DNA from 2 places in the Streptomyces auratus genome. Region 1 is predicted to be linked to the other one. Evidence: riboswitches for the same ligand, from Rfam matches in the RefSeq annotation. Region 1 holds a riboswitch; the other holds the start of a gene.
What was found. A riboswitch is a leader RNA that binds a small molecule or an ion and turns the genes downstream of it on or off. The one in region 1 is predicted to bind glycine.

Region 1 (7,417 bases):
ATGCCCCACAGGCATATCTCGGCGGTCCTCGCCCCCCGCATTTCTCCGGTGAGAATCACCGGCGAGATCCGGCCTACCGCGTCGGTCAGGGAATACGAGGTGGCCTCAGAAATCCGCTGCACAAAGCGGCGGAAAACACCTCGCGCAGGGGTCTGGATTTCACCTTGCCGAAAATCCGCAAGGCCGGTAGCCGAAACTCTTTCAGAACATACGTCGTATAAACTCCGCTTACGAGGCAGAGACTTGGCGCCCAGTGTCCCGGTGTTTCCACCGCCACGGGGGCCCAGCGGTTGACCCCGCCGCGCCGCAGCCCCGGCCGTCCACGCTCTGACCCCGCCCGCAGACAGCGCCGTCTGCACCCGCCGCGCCGCACCGTGTCTCGAAGTGAGAGGCGACCCATCATGCCGCTGCTCCTTGCCCCTGCCCCTGCGCCCGCCCTGCGCAGCGTCCTCGCCGCCCTCGGCTCTCCCGGCGCGGTCCGCGAGGCCCCGGTCTCCGCACTCCGCACCCATCAGGGGCCGCTCAGCCCCGATCACCCGCTGCCGGTGCACGTCTGGGACGACATCAGCCGACCCGGCGGCACCCCGCACACCCATTTGGTGGGCTGGCGGTTCCTGGTCCGCGGCGGAGAGCGTGCCGTGGCGACCGCCGAGGCCCGGCTCACTGCCGACGGCTGGACCTTCGCGCGCTTCTGCGGCGGCCCCTACGTCGCCGCGACCGAGCAGGCCCTCGCCCAGGCCGAGGCGCTCACCACGCCCCTCCAGCCGCGGCTGCTGTCCGTCCCCGAGCTGTACATGCTCACCCTGTGGCTGCATCACGACACCGCCTCCGACGGCGCCGAGGGACTGCCCGCGGCCGGTGACCTGCTGGTGCCGCTGGCGCCCGCCCCGCCGGGGATCGCCGCGCACCGCCCGCAGCGCCTCGCCGATCTGCTCCCCCGGCTCGCCCTGCGGCTCGCCCCGGCCCCGCTCCTGCGCGAACCCGCCTGATACACCGCACTGGCCCCGCCCGCACGCGGAAAACCGGCGCCCGCCGTCCCGCCGGTCCATGCCCCGTGGCCCCTTCCGGCCACGGGGCACGCTGTCGCGCTCACCCACGCGGACTAGCCCAGGGATGCCACTCCCAATCCTCTTGGGAAGGAGTGCAATTGAGAGCAACCGCCCGCACGGGTGACGCGTCAGTATCGAGTGAGTACCGCTGCTGCGAAATCCCTGCGGAATCCCCTCCGTGGGGCAACACTGGGACCGACCGAAGGAAACGGGGGAGCGGCCATGAACACCTCATCGCGCCGCACGACGACGTTCACCACACCGCAGCGAAAGACAACTTCCATGTGTCAGCACCAACCGCCCTGCCCGTCAGCAGATTCCACCGACCGGGAGGCCGCACATCTCGTGGCGCACCACCCGGAGCAGGGCTGGAGCCTGCTCTGCAATGGCGTCCTGCTCTTCGAGGACACCGGTGAACTGCTACCGAACGGGCAGGTCATCGCCCCGCACCGGGCCCGGGCCACCGCCGCCGCCTGACCTGCGGCCGCCCGGAACGCGAAACACCAGGGCCCCCGGCACACCTGCCGAGGGCCCTTGATGCTGTTCGCCGATATCAGCTGTCGTACTCGTCCAGCGGCGGGCAGGAGCAGACGAGGTTCCGGTCACCGAAGGCACCGTCGATGCGGCGCACCGGCGGCCAGTACTTCTCCGCGGCGTCGACGCCGGCCGGGAAGACGGCCTCCTCGCGGGTGTACGGGTGCGCCCAGTCGCCACCGAGCGCGGCCGCGGTGTGCGGGGCATTGCGCAGCGGGTTGTCGTCCTTGTCCCACTCCCCCGAGCCGACCTTCTCGATCTCCGCCCGGATGGCGATCATCGCGTCGCAGAAGCGGTCCAGCTCGTCGAGGTCCTCGCTCTCGGTCGGCTCGATCATCAGCGTGCCGGCCACGGGGAACGACATCGTCGGCGCGTGGAAGCCGTAGTCGATCAGCCGCTTGGCGACGTCGTCGATGCTCACGCCGGTCGCCTTGGTCAGCGGCCGGACGTCGATGATGCACTCGTGGGCGACCAGGCCGCCGGGGCCGGTGTAGAGCACCGGGTAGTGCGCCTCCAGCCGCTTGGCGATGTAGTTGGCGCTCAGGACCGCGACCTGGGTGGCGCGCTTGAGGCCCTCGCCGCCCATCAGCCGCACGTACGCCCAGGAGATCGGCAGGATGCCGGCCGAGCCCCAGGGAGCCGCGGAGATCGGCCCGACGCCCGTCTCGGGGCCCGCGGCGGGCTGCAGCGGGTGGTTGGGCAGATACGGCGCCAGGTGGGCGCGGACGCCGACCGGGCCGACGCCGGGGCCACCGCCGCCGTGCGGGATGCAGAAGGTCTTGTGCAGGTTGAGGTGCGAGACGTCGCCGCCGAACTTTCCGGGCTCGGCGAGGCCGACCAGCGCATTGAGGTTGGCGCCGTCGACGTAGACCTGGCCGCCGGCGTCGTGCACCGTCGCACAGATCTGGGTGATGTGCTCCTCGAAAACACCGTGCGTGGAGGGGTAGGTCACCATCAGCACCGCGAGCTCGTCCCGGTGCTTGTCGATCTTGGCGTGCAGATCGTCGGCGTCGACCTCGCCGTCCTCACCGGTCTTGACGACGACGACCTTCATACCGGCCATCACCGCGCTGGCGGCGTTGGTGCCGTGCGCCGAGGACGGGATCAGGCAGACCGTGCGCTGCTCGTCGCCGTTGGCGCGGTGGTAGGCACGGACGGCCAGCAGGCCCGCCAGCTCGCCCTGCGATCCGGCATTCGGCTGGAGGGAGACCTTGTCGTAGCCGGTGACGACGGCCAGCCGCTCCTCCAGCTCCTGGATGAGCGTGAGGTAGCCCTCGGCCTGGTCGGCGGGCGCGAACGGGTGCAGCTGGCCGAAGGCGGGCCAGGTGACCGGCTCCATCTCCGTGGTGGCGTTCAGCTTCATCGTGCAGGAGCCGAGCGGGATCATGCCGCGGTCCAGCGCGTAGTCCTTGTCGGCGAGGGTGCGCAGATAGCGCAGCATCGCCGTCTCGGAGCGGTACTGGTGGAACACCGGGTGGCTGAGGTAGTCGTCGCCGCGCAGCAGCGTCTGCGGCAGCGCTTCGGCGACGGCCGCGTCCAGCTGCTCGATGTCGCCCTGCACGCCGAAGGCAGCCCAGACACCGGCCAGCTCGGCGCGTCCGGTGGTCTCGTCGCAGGCGATACCGACCAGGTCGGCGTCGACCTGCCGGAGGTTGACACCGGCCTCCCGGGCGGCGGCGACGACCTCGGCCGCCCGGCCGGGCACCCGCGCGGTCAGCGTGTCGAAGTACGCACCGTGCACGATCTCCACGCCGCCGGCCCGCAGGCCCTCGGCGAGGATCGCCGCGTAGCGGTGGGTGCGCCGGGCGATGGTCCGCAGGCCCTCGGGGCCGTGGTAGACGGCGTACATCCCGGCCATGACGGCGAGCAGCACCTGCGCGGTGCAGATGTTGCTGGTGGCCTTCTCGCGGCGGATGTGCTGCTCACGGGTCTGCAGCGCGAGGCGGTAGGCCTTGCTGCCGTCGGCGTCGACGGAGACGCCCACCAGGCGGCCGGGCAGGCTGCGGGCGAACTGGTCACGTACGGCCATGAAGCCGGCGTGCGGGCCGCCGAAGCCCATCGGGACGCCGAAGCGCTGGGTGGTGCCGACCGCGATGTCCGCGCCGAGCTCGCCGGGCGAGGCCAGCAGCGTCAGGGCCAGCAGATCGGCGGCGACGGTGACGATCGCGCCCAGCTCGTGAGCCTGCTCGATGACGGCACGCGGGTCGCGGACCGCGCCGGAGGCGCCCGGGTACTGCAGCAGCACGCCGAAGACGCCGCGCTCGGCGACCTCGGCGGGAATCCCCGCGCTCAGGTCGGCGACGACGACCTCCACGCCGGTCGGCTCGGCGCGGGTCTCGATCACGGCGATGGTCTGCGGCAGACAGTCGGCGTCGACCAGGAAGACGCCCTGCTTGACCTTGCCGACCCGGCGGGACAGCGCCATGGCCTCGGCCGCGGCGGTGCCCTCGTCCAGGAGGGAGGCTCCGGAGGTGGGCAGCCCGGTCAGCTCGGCGACCATGGTCTGGAAGTTCAGCAGCGCCTCCAGGCGGCCCTGCGAGATCTCCGGCTGGTAGGGCGTGTACGCGGTGTACCAGGCCGGGTTCTCCATGACGTTCCGCAGGATCACCGTCGGGGTGAACGTGCCGTAGTAGCCGAGTCCGATCATGGACGACAGCACTTGGTTACGGTCCGCGAGGCCGCGCAGCTCCGCCAGGACCTCGGCCTCGGTACGGGCCTGCGGCAGGCCGAGCGCCTCCGCGCTCTTGATCACGTCGGGTACGGCGGTGGCGGTCAGTTCGTCCAGCGAACCGAAACCGACCTGCGCGAGCATCTTCGCCTGCGCCTCGTGGTCGGGACCGATGTGCCGGCGCGCGAAGGGGGTGCCGCTTTCCAGCTCGGTCAAGGAGATGCGATTGGTGGTCATCTGCGGGGGCCTCCTGGTCGGTGCGACCTACGAGGGGCACCACGGCGCGGGTGCCCGGACGGCCTCCCCCTCTGTCATCTCAACCTGAGAGCTTCACCGGCCCGCGCGAGGCGGCCCGGCTTTCACCGTCGGTGAGGAGGGGTCCCGGAGCTGTGCCTTCCGCGGCCCGCCCTACTTTCCAGAGTGACCTCGTCCATGCGGTACGTGTGCCTGAGAGATTCCGGGGAGGATTTGCTCCTTCGGCGCCCTGGTCGCGAACGACAAGGACTCTCCCGCACGGGGTCTACGGCCATTCGCCAGCCTACCAGCGCAGCACTCGAGGGATCCTTCGAGTGGCCGGGGCATGAAATGTGCCGTTTGGTAGTTGTCACAGGGCAGTTGCGACCAATTGGAGGGGCCGTGCAAACCGATATCGATCCCCGGAGCCTGATCGGCCGCAAAGCGTTCGACCGGAACGGCGCGAAAATAGGCACGATCGACGAGGTCTATCTCGACGACGCGACGGGGGAACCGGAGTGGGCGGCCGTGCGCACCGGACTTTTCAGCCGGGACGCGTTCGTCCCCCTCGAGCCCAGCAAAATGGTCGGTGAGGGCCTGCACATTCCCTACGACCGCAAGCTGATCAAGGACGCGCCGGACTTCGGCGTGGGCCGCCATCTCTCCCCCGAGCAAGAGCTCCAGCTCTACCACCACTACCGCTTGGATATCTCCTCCCCCACCGATCCGGTGTCCTCGCCCGGTTCCGGCGACAGCGACTTCGGCAAGATCGCCGGCTCGGACGACTGAGCATCCGCCGGCCCCCCGCCCACCAGCGGCAGGGGCTCCCCCGGCCGCAGCGCCGGGTCCTCGACAGCAAAGGTCCGCACCCTTCCCGGTGCGGACCACGGCGTTTCGAAGCGGATGGTCACTCTCCCCACCCCGCTCCCCTGCACCCAGCCGGCACCGTACTCGTCGTGCACGACGTCCAGGCCCGGGTGCCAGCGCCTCGGCAGCTCCTCCCCGGCTTCCGGCACCTGCGCCCCGCCACCGTCCGCCTCCGCCGCCTTCGCGGTCTCCGCCGCCTCCCGCTCCGTCGCCACCTGGGCGAACAGGTCTTCCTGCGTGAAGTCCGCCAGCCCGCTGACCCCCACACCCAGCAGTCGGACGCCGCCGGTGGTGTCCACCGTCTCCAGCAGCCGTACGGCGGCCTCCCGGATCACCGCAGGGTCGTCGGTGGGCCCCCGGAGCGTGTCGGAGCGGGTCAGCGTCGAGAAGTCGTAGTTCCGCACCTTGATCACCACCGTCCGCCCGGAGCGCCCTGCCGCCCGCAGCCGCTGTACGCAGCGGTCGGCCAGCCGCAGCACCTCGCTGCGCACCCGCGCACGGTCGGTCAGGTCGACCTCGAAGGTGTCCTCGACCGAGATGGACTTCGCGTCCCGCTCGGCCACCACCGGGCGGTCGTCCCGGCCCAGCGCCATGGCGTAGAGCCCGGCGCCGTGCGCCCTGCCCAGCAGCCGCACCAGCTCGGCCTCGCCGGCCTCCGCGGTCTCCGCGACGGTGTGGATCCCGGCCCGGCGCAGCGTCTCGGCCGTCGCCGGGCCCACCCCGGGCAGCGTCCGCACCGTCATCGGGCCCAGCAGCTCCCGCTCGGTGCCGGGCTCGATGACCACCAGCCCGTCCGGCTTGGCCGCCTCGGACGCGATCTTCGCCAGCATCTTGGCCCCGGCGAGCCCCACCGAGCCGGTCAGCCCCGTGGTGACCCGGATATCGCGCCGCAGCCGCTCCCCCACGGCCCGTACGGCCTCGGTCCGGGGCGGCACCCCACCGGCCTCCAGATCGACGAACGCCTCATCCAGGCTGAGCGGCTCCACCAGCGGTGACAGCGCATGCAGCAGCTCCATCACCGCCTCACTCACCTGGCGGTACAGCGTGAAGCGAGGGGCCAGATAGGCGGCATTGGGGCACAGCCGGCGCGCCTGGGCCGTGGGCATCGCCGAGCGGACGCCGAACACCCGGGCTTCGTAGGAGGCCGTGGAGACCACTCCGCGCGCCCCGATCCCGCCGACGACCACGGGCTTTCCCCGCAGACTCGGCTTGGCCGCCTGTTCGGCGGCCGCGAAGAACGCATCCATGTCCAGATGCAGGATCGTCGGCGCAGGTCTCACATCTCCGATGCTGCCCCATGCCACTGACAATCGGCCCGATGCCGGGCCGCGCTCACCGCCGGGGGCTCAGCCGGCCCGGTTGCGCCGTCGCGCCAGCTCGTCGTGCGGGTTCTTCCCGACCAGCGTCTCGCCGGTGTCCACACGCTCCCCGTGGAGCTGTGACAGCGCACCCTCCACGTCCCGCCACACCACGCCCACCGCGATCCCGAAGACGCCCTGGCCGCCCTGGAGCAGATCCACGACCTGGTCGGGCGAGGTGCACTCGTAGACGGTCGCCCCATCGCTCATCAGCGTCATCCGCGTCAGATCCGCCAGTCCCCGCGCCCGCAGATGCTGCACGGCGGTCCGGATGTTCTGCAGCGACACCCCGGTGTCCAGCAGCCGCTTGACGATCTTGAGAACCACGACGTCCCGGAAGCTGTAGAGCCGCTGGGTGCCGGAGCCGTACGCCGGCCGGATGCTCGGCTCCACCAGGCCGGTACGCGCCCAGTAGTCGAGCTGCCGATAGGTGATGCCCGCTGCCGCACAGGCGGTCGGGCCGCGATAGCCGATGTTCTGCGCCTCGCAGTCCCCCGACACCGCCGCGGCCGGTGCCGGGGCATGGTTCGCTGCCGCGCCCGAGTGGAGCGGCAACGCCCCTTCCGCCGCCATACCGTCGCCGGTGATTGCCACGCCGCCCTCCGTCCTCCACGTCCCGGACGGGACCTGCCATATCGACGGTATGCAGTCACTCGGGGTGCGTCAACGATCGCCGCGCTCGCCACGCCGAGTGATAATCACCCTAC
Region 2 (7,417 bases), on a different contig from region 1:
ATAGAACTGCGGGATGTCGATGACCGGCTCCGAGATCCGCAACGGCCCGGCGGGCAGCCGGTCGAGGCCGCCGGCGATCCGGCGCAGATCCAGCCAGGGGATGCCGACGCCGCCCCCGGGGGCGTGCGGGTTGAGCCACAGGCCCCAGCGGTCGGGGAAGAGCGCGGCGGCGATCTCGGGGCCGGTGACCACTTCGTGGTCGCGGTTCCAGCCGGAGGCGGCGAGCTCGGGCGCCGAGGTCACACAGGGTGCATAGCCGAGGCCGTCGACCTCCATGTTGCCGTACTGCGCGTCGGGCGCACCGGCCCTGCCCTGCCAGAGCAGCATCCAGACCTGGCCCGCGGCGAGCGCGTGCAGCAGTGCCTCATAGGCGTCGTAACGGCCGGGCGAGACCTGCTGGAGCAGCTGCTCCAGCTGCCCGGCCGCCGCCGGCCCCTGATGCGCACCCGCGCTCACGTCGTCCGTCCCTTCTGTCAGCAGGGCACGTGTGGGTGCGCCCGCCCGTCATCCAACCAGCTTACGAGTGGTGCCGAGAGAAGAAGGGGCGCACACGCTCCAGCATCCAGTCGGCGACCGGGTCCCCCTGGGCGAGATCGAGCATGACGAGCTGCACGGGCCAGGGCACCGGTACGGCGCCGAGCGCACGTCCAAGGGCTGACAGTACCGCCTCGCGGGCCGTGCCGTCGTGCACTGCGGCGGGGTCGGCGGCGACCTGAACACCGACGAACAGCGCGGGCGTGTCGCCCTCGACACTTGCCAGGGCACGCCGGGCAGTCAGGACAATTCCGGCGGCGGAGAACTCCAGTCCGGCGGCGGCGAGGAAGTCCACCGGCTCGTGCTGCCAGTCCGGTTCGAAGAGCCGCACCCGGCCGCCGCTCGGCAGACCGTCCCCGGCCTGCCGGCCGGCCCGGCAGAGTTCGCAGACCGCGGCGGGCGGCAGCGGGACGCCTATCGTGCCGTCGGGGTTGACCGCGATACCGACCTGCGGCGGCAGTCCGCGGGCGAACTCCCGTGCCGGGGCGACGGTGAAGGACAGGTGCGAGCCGACCACCCGCAGGAACTCCTGCTCGGAGCTGTAGACCGGGACGTAGGGCGCACCGTCGAGTTCGAGGGTGGGCAGATCGAGGCCGCGGGCGCCGGGGCCCGCGCTCTGCGGGCCGCCGCCGTTGGGCAACGGCACCCACACCCGGCTGCGGCCCAGGACCTCGACGATCCGGCCGCCCGCGCCGGGATGCCCGACCGCGGCGGCCAGGACCTCTTCGAGTTCGTTCGCCGGCCACGCCAGCTGCGGTATCCCCTGCTCCGGAAATGTCATGTCAATCCACCCGTTCCAAACCGCACCTTCTGGCCGTCGACCCTAGACGAGAAAGCGCGCGGAGAAACCCGCGGGGCACGGGCCCGCTGCGGTCGGCTCCGCTCAGTCGAAGCCGATCGTCTCCAGGGTGTTCGCCGCCCGCCGGTCGAGAAGGACCGCCGAGCCGACCCCGTACGGCAGCCGGGCCGCCTCCGCCGCGCCGACCAGCCTGCCCACCGCCCCGCGGTGCCGCGCGAAGGCGTACCCCGACACCCCGCGCCCGCGCGACTCCTGGCCGGACAGCGCCACCTCCGGCGGCACATCGAGCAGCACCAGATGCAGTCCGCGGCCGCCGCGCACCGCCGCCCGGGCGAGCCAGCCGCGCACCCACGCCAGGGTCCCGCAGTCGTGCACCACCACGCTGTCGCCGGAGCGCAGCGCGCGGCGCAGCGCCAGATAGTGGGCGGCCCGGACCAGCGGGCGGTAGAGGGCGTAGGGCAGCCGGCGCAGCCGGCCGCGCTCCCAGCGCTCGCGGACGTCCTGCGAATCGATGCGGTGCACCAGGGCGCCGCGCCGGTCCAGCGGCGGCACCACGCGCTGCATCAGGGTGCTCTTGCCGCTGCCCGGCAGCCCGGAGACCACCACCAGATCGCCGGCCGGGAACCGCAGCTCGACCGCGCCGCGCGCCCGCCCCGCGCCCCGCAGATCCACGACCCCGGCGCGGCGGCCGGGCCGCAGGACCCTGCGCCGCGGACGGCCGCCGCGGGACACGGCGGCGGCCGCCCCCGGCACGGCGCCGGGACGTACGGCTTCGGCAGACACGACCCCTGAAGTGGCACCGTATGCCGCTTCTCCGTGCACCGTGATCACCCTCCCCGTCCGGTTCTGTTCCGGTTCGAGTCCGTCCCGTACCCGCAGAGTGTCAAGAAAAGGTAATGCCCATCAAGGTGGTTGTCCGATCTGCCCACGTCATGGGCCGGCCGCCCACCAGGGCTGCTGTATCGGGCGATCCCGTGCAATGATGTGGCCGCCACGTGCACACCGCGTCTCACTTGTGCACCGCCAACTCCATACCGGCCGCTTGAACCCGCGCGGGAGAGTCCCCGGCCGCCAAGGCGGGGCGCCGAAGGAGCAAGTCCTCCCTTGAATCTCTCAGGCCCCTATACCGCACGGGCGAGGCAGATCTGAAAAGCGAGTCACCGCCCGGCCTACGGGATGGCTCCACCCAAGGTGCAAACCGGGTCCGTTCGCAGGATCCCGGTGAACCTCTCAGGTTCCGATGACAGATGGGGAGAACGTCCTCTCACCCATGCCCGGGAGCCCGGAACCATGACTGCTGCCCCCCGTCGTACTGCCTTGGATGCCACCCATCGCGCGCTCGGCGCGACCATGACCGACTTCGCCGGCTGGGACATGCCGCTGCGCTACAGCAGCGAGCGCGACGAGCATGTCGCCGTCCGTACCCGCGCCGGCCTCTTCGACCTCTCCCACATGGGCGAGATCACCGTCACCGGCCCGCAGGCCGCCGATCTCCTCGACTACGCGCTGGTCGGCAACATCGGCGGCGTGAAGACCGGCCGCGCCCGCTACACCATGATCTGTGAAGCCGAGGGCGGCATCCTCGACGACCTGATCGTCTACCGCCTGGCCGACCAGGAGTACATGGTGGTCGCCAACGCCTCCAACGCCCAGGTGGTGCTGGACGCGCTGAGCGCGCGGGCCGGCGGTTTCGACGCCGCGATCCGCGACGACCGCGACGCCTACGCACTGCTCGCGGTGCAGGGCCCGGAGTCCCCCGGCATCCTCAAGGCGCTGACCGACGCCGACCTGGACGGCCTGAAGTACTACGCGGGCCTGCCCGGCACGGTCGCCGGCGTCGAGGCGCTGATCGCCCGTACCGGCTACACCGGCGAGGACGGCTTCGAGCTGTTCGTCCGGCCGGCGGACGCGGTCGCCCTGTGGGAGGCGCTGTCCGCGGCCGGCAAGGACGCCGGGCTGGTGCCCTGCGGTCTGTCCTGCCGCGACACCCTGCGCCTGGAGGCGGGCATGCCGCTGTACGGGCACGAGCTCACCACCGCGACCACGCCGTTCGACGCGGGCCTGGGCCGGGTCGTGAAGTTCGAGAAGACCACCAACAACGGTGACTTCGTGGGCCGCGCCGCGCTGGCGGCGGCCGCCGAGCGCGCCGAGACGAACCCGCCGCGCAAGCTGGTGGGTCTGGTCGCCGAGGGCCGCCGAGTCCCGCGCGCGGGCTACCCGGTCGTCAGCGCCGACGGCACGGTCATCGGCGAGGTCACCTCCGGGGCGCCCTCCCCCACCCTGGGCAAGCCGATCGCCATCGCCTATGTCGACGCGGCCTACGCCACACCGGGCACCGAGGGTGTCTGCGTGGACATCCGTGGAAGCCATGAGCCGTACGAGGTCACCGCGCTGCCCTTCTACAAGCGGCAGAAGTAGCGGACCGCTCCCGCCGGGAGCCGGCCACGGCGCGCACCCGCGCGTCGCACTGTGCAAGAACCTCCCCTTGGCTCCGCCAGGGGCGACCCGCTTCACGACCACACCCTCGCGTACAGGAGAATCGAGCCATGAGCAACCCCCAGCAGCTGCGCTACAGCAAGGAGCACGAGTGGCTGTCGGGCGCCGAGGAAGGCGTCTCGACGGTCGGCATCACCGAGCACGCGGCCAACGCGCTCGGCGACGTCGTCTATGTGCAGCTCCCCGAGGTCGGTACCACGGTCGCGGCGGGTGAGACCTGCGGCGAGCTGGAGTCGACCAAGTCGGTCAGCGATCTCTACTCGCCCGTCGACGGGGAGATCACCGAGATCAACGAGGACGTCGTCAACGACCCCTCGCTGGTGAACTCCGCCCCGTTCGAGGGCGGTTGGCTGTTCAAGGTGAAGACCAGCGGTGAGCCGGCCGAGCTGCTCTCGGCCGACGAGTACGCCGCGTTCATCCAGAGCTGAGCCGCCGGCTCCCCGTCCGCCACCGCCCGAGTGGACGCTCCCCCGGACTCCGGGGGACCCATCGCGCCCCCTGACTCCCCAGGAAAGACTCATGTCGCTTCTGAACAGCTCCCTCCATGAGCTCGACCCCGATGTCGCCGCCGCCGTCGACGCCGAACTCCACCGCCAGCAGTCCACCCTCGAAATGATCGCGTCGGAGAACTTCGCCCCCGTCGCCGTCATGGAGGCCCAGGGCTCCGTCCTCACCAACAAGTACGCCGAGGGCTACCCCGGCCGCCGCTACTACGGCGGCTGTGAGCACGTCGATGTCGTCGAGCAGATCGCCATCGACCGCATCAAGGCCCTCTTCGGCGCCGAGGCCGCCAACGTCCAGCCGCACTCCGGCGCGCAGGCCAACGCCGCCGCCATGTTCGCCCTCATCAAGCCGGGCGACACCATCCTGGGTCTCAACCTCGCCCACGGCGGGCACCTGACCCACGGCATGAAGATCAACTTCAGCGGCAAGCTCTATAACGTGGTGCCCTACCACGTCGACGAGAAGACCAACCTGGTCGACATGGAGGAGGTCGAGCGCCTCGCCAAGGAGCACCGCCCCAAGCTGATCGTGGCCGGCTGGTCCGCCTACCCCCGCCAGCTGGACTTCGCCGCGTTCCGCCGGATCGCCGACGAGGTCGGTGCCTACCTCATGGTCGACATGGCGCACTTCGCCGGCCTGGTCGCCGCCGGGCTGCACCCCAACCCGGTGCCGCACGCCCACGTCGTGACCACCACCACGCACAAGACCCTGGGCGGCCCGCGCGGCGGCGTCATCCTCTCCACCCAGGAGCTGGCCAAGAAGATCAACTCCGCGGTCTTCCCCGGCCAGCAGGGCGGGCCCCTGGAGCACGTCATCGCCGCCAAGGCCGTCTCCTTCAAGGTCGCCGCCTCCGACGACTTCAAGGAGCGCCAGCAGCGCACCCTCGACGGCGCCCGGATCCTCGCCGAGCGCCTGGTCCAGGACGACGTCAAGCAGCACGGCGTCTCCGTGCTGTCCGGCGGCACCGATGTCCACCTCGTCCTGGTCGACCTGCGCGACAGCGAGCTGGACGGCCAGCAGGCCGAGGACCGTCTCCACGAGGTCGGCATCACGGTCAACCGCAACGCCATCCCCAACGACCCGCGGCCGCCGATGGTGACCTCGGGACTGCGCATCGGCACCCCGGCACTGGCCACCCGCGGCTTCACCACCGACGACTTCCGCGAGGTCGCCGACATCATCGCCGAGGCCCTCAAGCCGGCCTACGACGCCGACGCCCTCAAGGCCCGGGTCACGGCCCTGGCGGACAAGTACCCGCTCTACCCGTCGCTGTGACGCGTCTCATGCGTTGACCTCCCCGGCCCGCCGGATGCGGCGGGCCGGGTGGGGTGACGGGGACACGGCGCTGGGCCCGGGGCCGTCCCCCTGGGCTCACGCCCCGCAAGCCCCTCCCCTTTCTCCCCTTCTTCTCCCTCTTCTGCGGGGCCCCGGGCGTCCGGCTCCAGCTGCCCGGCCCTCCCCCTCGCCCGGCACCTGACCGAGCCCCGCGTCCGCGTCCCCGACCAGGCTGGCGACCGGGCCCCGGCGGCCGGAATCCGGGCCCGGCCCGGCATCCGCCGCGGCTTTCGTATCCACCCCGACACCGGCTGTTACCCCCCGCGACGGATGCCCGCCGGTTTCCGTCCGGCGGCCACATCTCCGGTCCGCGTTACGCTCGACAATCGGCGCAGAAACGTACCTCCTGCTCCATTGCTCCACCGTCCACCACGAGCAGACAAGGGAGTCCGCCCCCGTGGCCATCTCCGTCTTCGACCTCTTCTCCATCGGCATCGGCCCCTCCAGCTCCCACACCGTCGGCCCCATGCGCGCCGCGCGGATGTTCGTCGGACGGCTCAAGAAGGACGGCCTGCTCGCCCAGACGGTCAGCGTCCGCGCCGAACTCTTCGGCTCCCTCGGTGCCACCGGCCACGGCCACGGCACCCCCAAGGCCGTCCTCCTCGGCCTGGAGGGGCACTCCCCCCGCACCGTCGACGTCGAATCCGCCGACGACGAGGTGGAGCGCATCCGCACCACCAAGCGCCTGCGGCTGCTGGGCGCCGAAATCGGCGGCGCCCACGAGATCGACTTCGACGAGTCGTCCGAGCTGATCCTGCACCGCCGCCGCGCCCTGCCCTACCACGCCAACGGCATGACCCTCTTCGCCTACGACGGCACCGGCGCGCCCCTGTTGGAGAAGACGTACTACTCGGTGGGCGGCGGTTTCGTCGTCGACGAGGACGCCGTCGCGGGCGAAAACCCGATCGTGCCCGACGACACCGTCCTGACCCATCCCTTCCGGACCGGTGACGAACTGCTGCGGCTCTCCCGCGACACCGGGCTGTCCATCTCCGCCCTGATGCTCCAGAACGAGAAGGCCTGGCGCACCGAGGACGAGATCCGCACCGGGCTGCTGGAGATCTGGCAGGTCATGCAGGACTGTGTCAGCCGCGGAATGAGCCGCGAGGGCATACTGCCCGGCGGCCTCAAGGTCCGCCGCCGTGCCGCCCACTCCGCCCGCCAGCTGCGCTCCGAGGGCGACGCCGCCGCCCGCGCCATGGAGTGGACCACGCTCTACGCGATGGCGGTGAACGAGGAGAACGCCGCCGGCGGCCGGGTGGTGACCGCCCCCACCAACGGCGCGGCCGGCATCATCCCCGCCGTCCTGCACTACTACGTCAACTTCGTGCCCGGCGCCGACGAGGAGGGCGTCGTCCGCTTCCTGCTCGCAGCCGGCGCGATCGGCATGCTCTTCAAGGAGAACGCCTCGATCTCCGGCGCCGAGGTCGGCTGCCAGGGCGAGGTCGGCTCCGCCTGCTCGATGGCCGCCGGCGGCCTGGCCGAGGTCCTCGGCGGCTCCCCCGCCCAGGTCGAGAACGCCGCGGAGATCGGCATGGAGCACAACCTCGGCCTGACCTGCGACCCGGTCGGCGGCCTCGTCCAGATCCCGTGCATCGAGCGCAACGGCATGGCCGCGGTCAAGGCCGTCACCGCCGCCCGCATGGCCCTGCGCGGCGACGGCCACCACCATGTCTCCCTCGACAAGGTCATCAAGACCATGAAGGACACCGGCGCCGACATGAGCGTCAAGTACAAGGAGACGGCGCG

Region 2: it holds a riboswitch for glycine, as region 1 does, so the genes downstream of both, gcvT (glycine cleavage system aminomethyltransferase GcvT) here and gcvP (aminomethyl-transferring glycine dehydrogenase) in region 1, are expected to answer to the same signal.

Annotation. Positions count from the first base shown of each region.
Region 1 is NZ_JBNGCB010000001.1:987,123-994,539, forward strand. Features, by position in the region: gene BKA18_RS04065 (hypothetical protein) at 402-989, shown strand; gene BKA18_RS04070 (DUF5999 family protein) at 1,332-1,526, shown strand; gene gcvP (aminomethyl-transferring glycine dehydrogenase) at 1,603-4,488, opposite strand; glycine riboswitch at 4,677-4,773, opposite strand; gene BKA18_RS04080 (PRC-barrel domain-containing protein) at 4,888-5,274, shown strand; gene BKA18_RS04085 (DNA polymerase IV) at 5,181-6,632, opposite strand; gene BKA18_RS04090 (MerR family transcriptional regulator) at 6,699-7,304, opposite strand.
Region 2 is NZ_JBNGCB010000003.1:1,278,932-1,286,348, reverse strand. Features, by position in the region: gene BKA18_RS25365 (enhanced serine sensitivity protein SseB C-terminal domain-containing protein) at 1-456, opposite strand, end outside; gene BKA18_RS25360 (enhanced serine sensitivity protein SseB) at 518-1,315, opposite strand; gene BKA18_RS25355 (AAA family ATPase) at 1,418-2,116, opposite strand; glycine riboswitch at 2,377-2,472, shown strand; gene gcvT (glycine cleavage system aminomethyltransferase GcvT) at 2,624-3,751, shown strand; gene gcvH (glycine cleavage system protein GcvH) at 3,880-4,257, shown strand; gene glyA (serine hydroxymethyltransferase) at 4,349-5,608, shown strand; gene BKA18_RS25335 (L-serine ammonia-lyase) at 6,066-7,417, shown strand, end outside.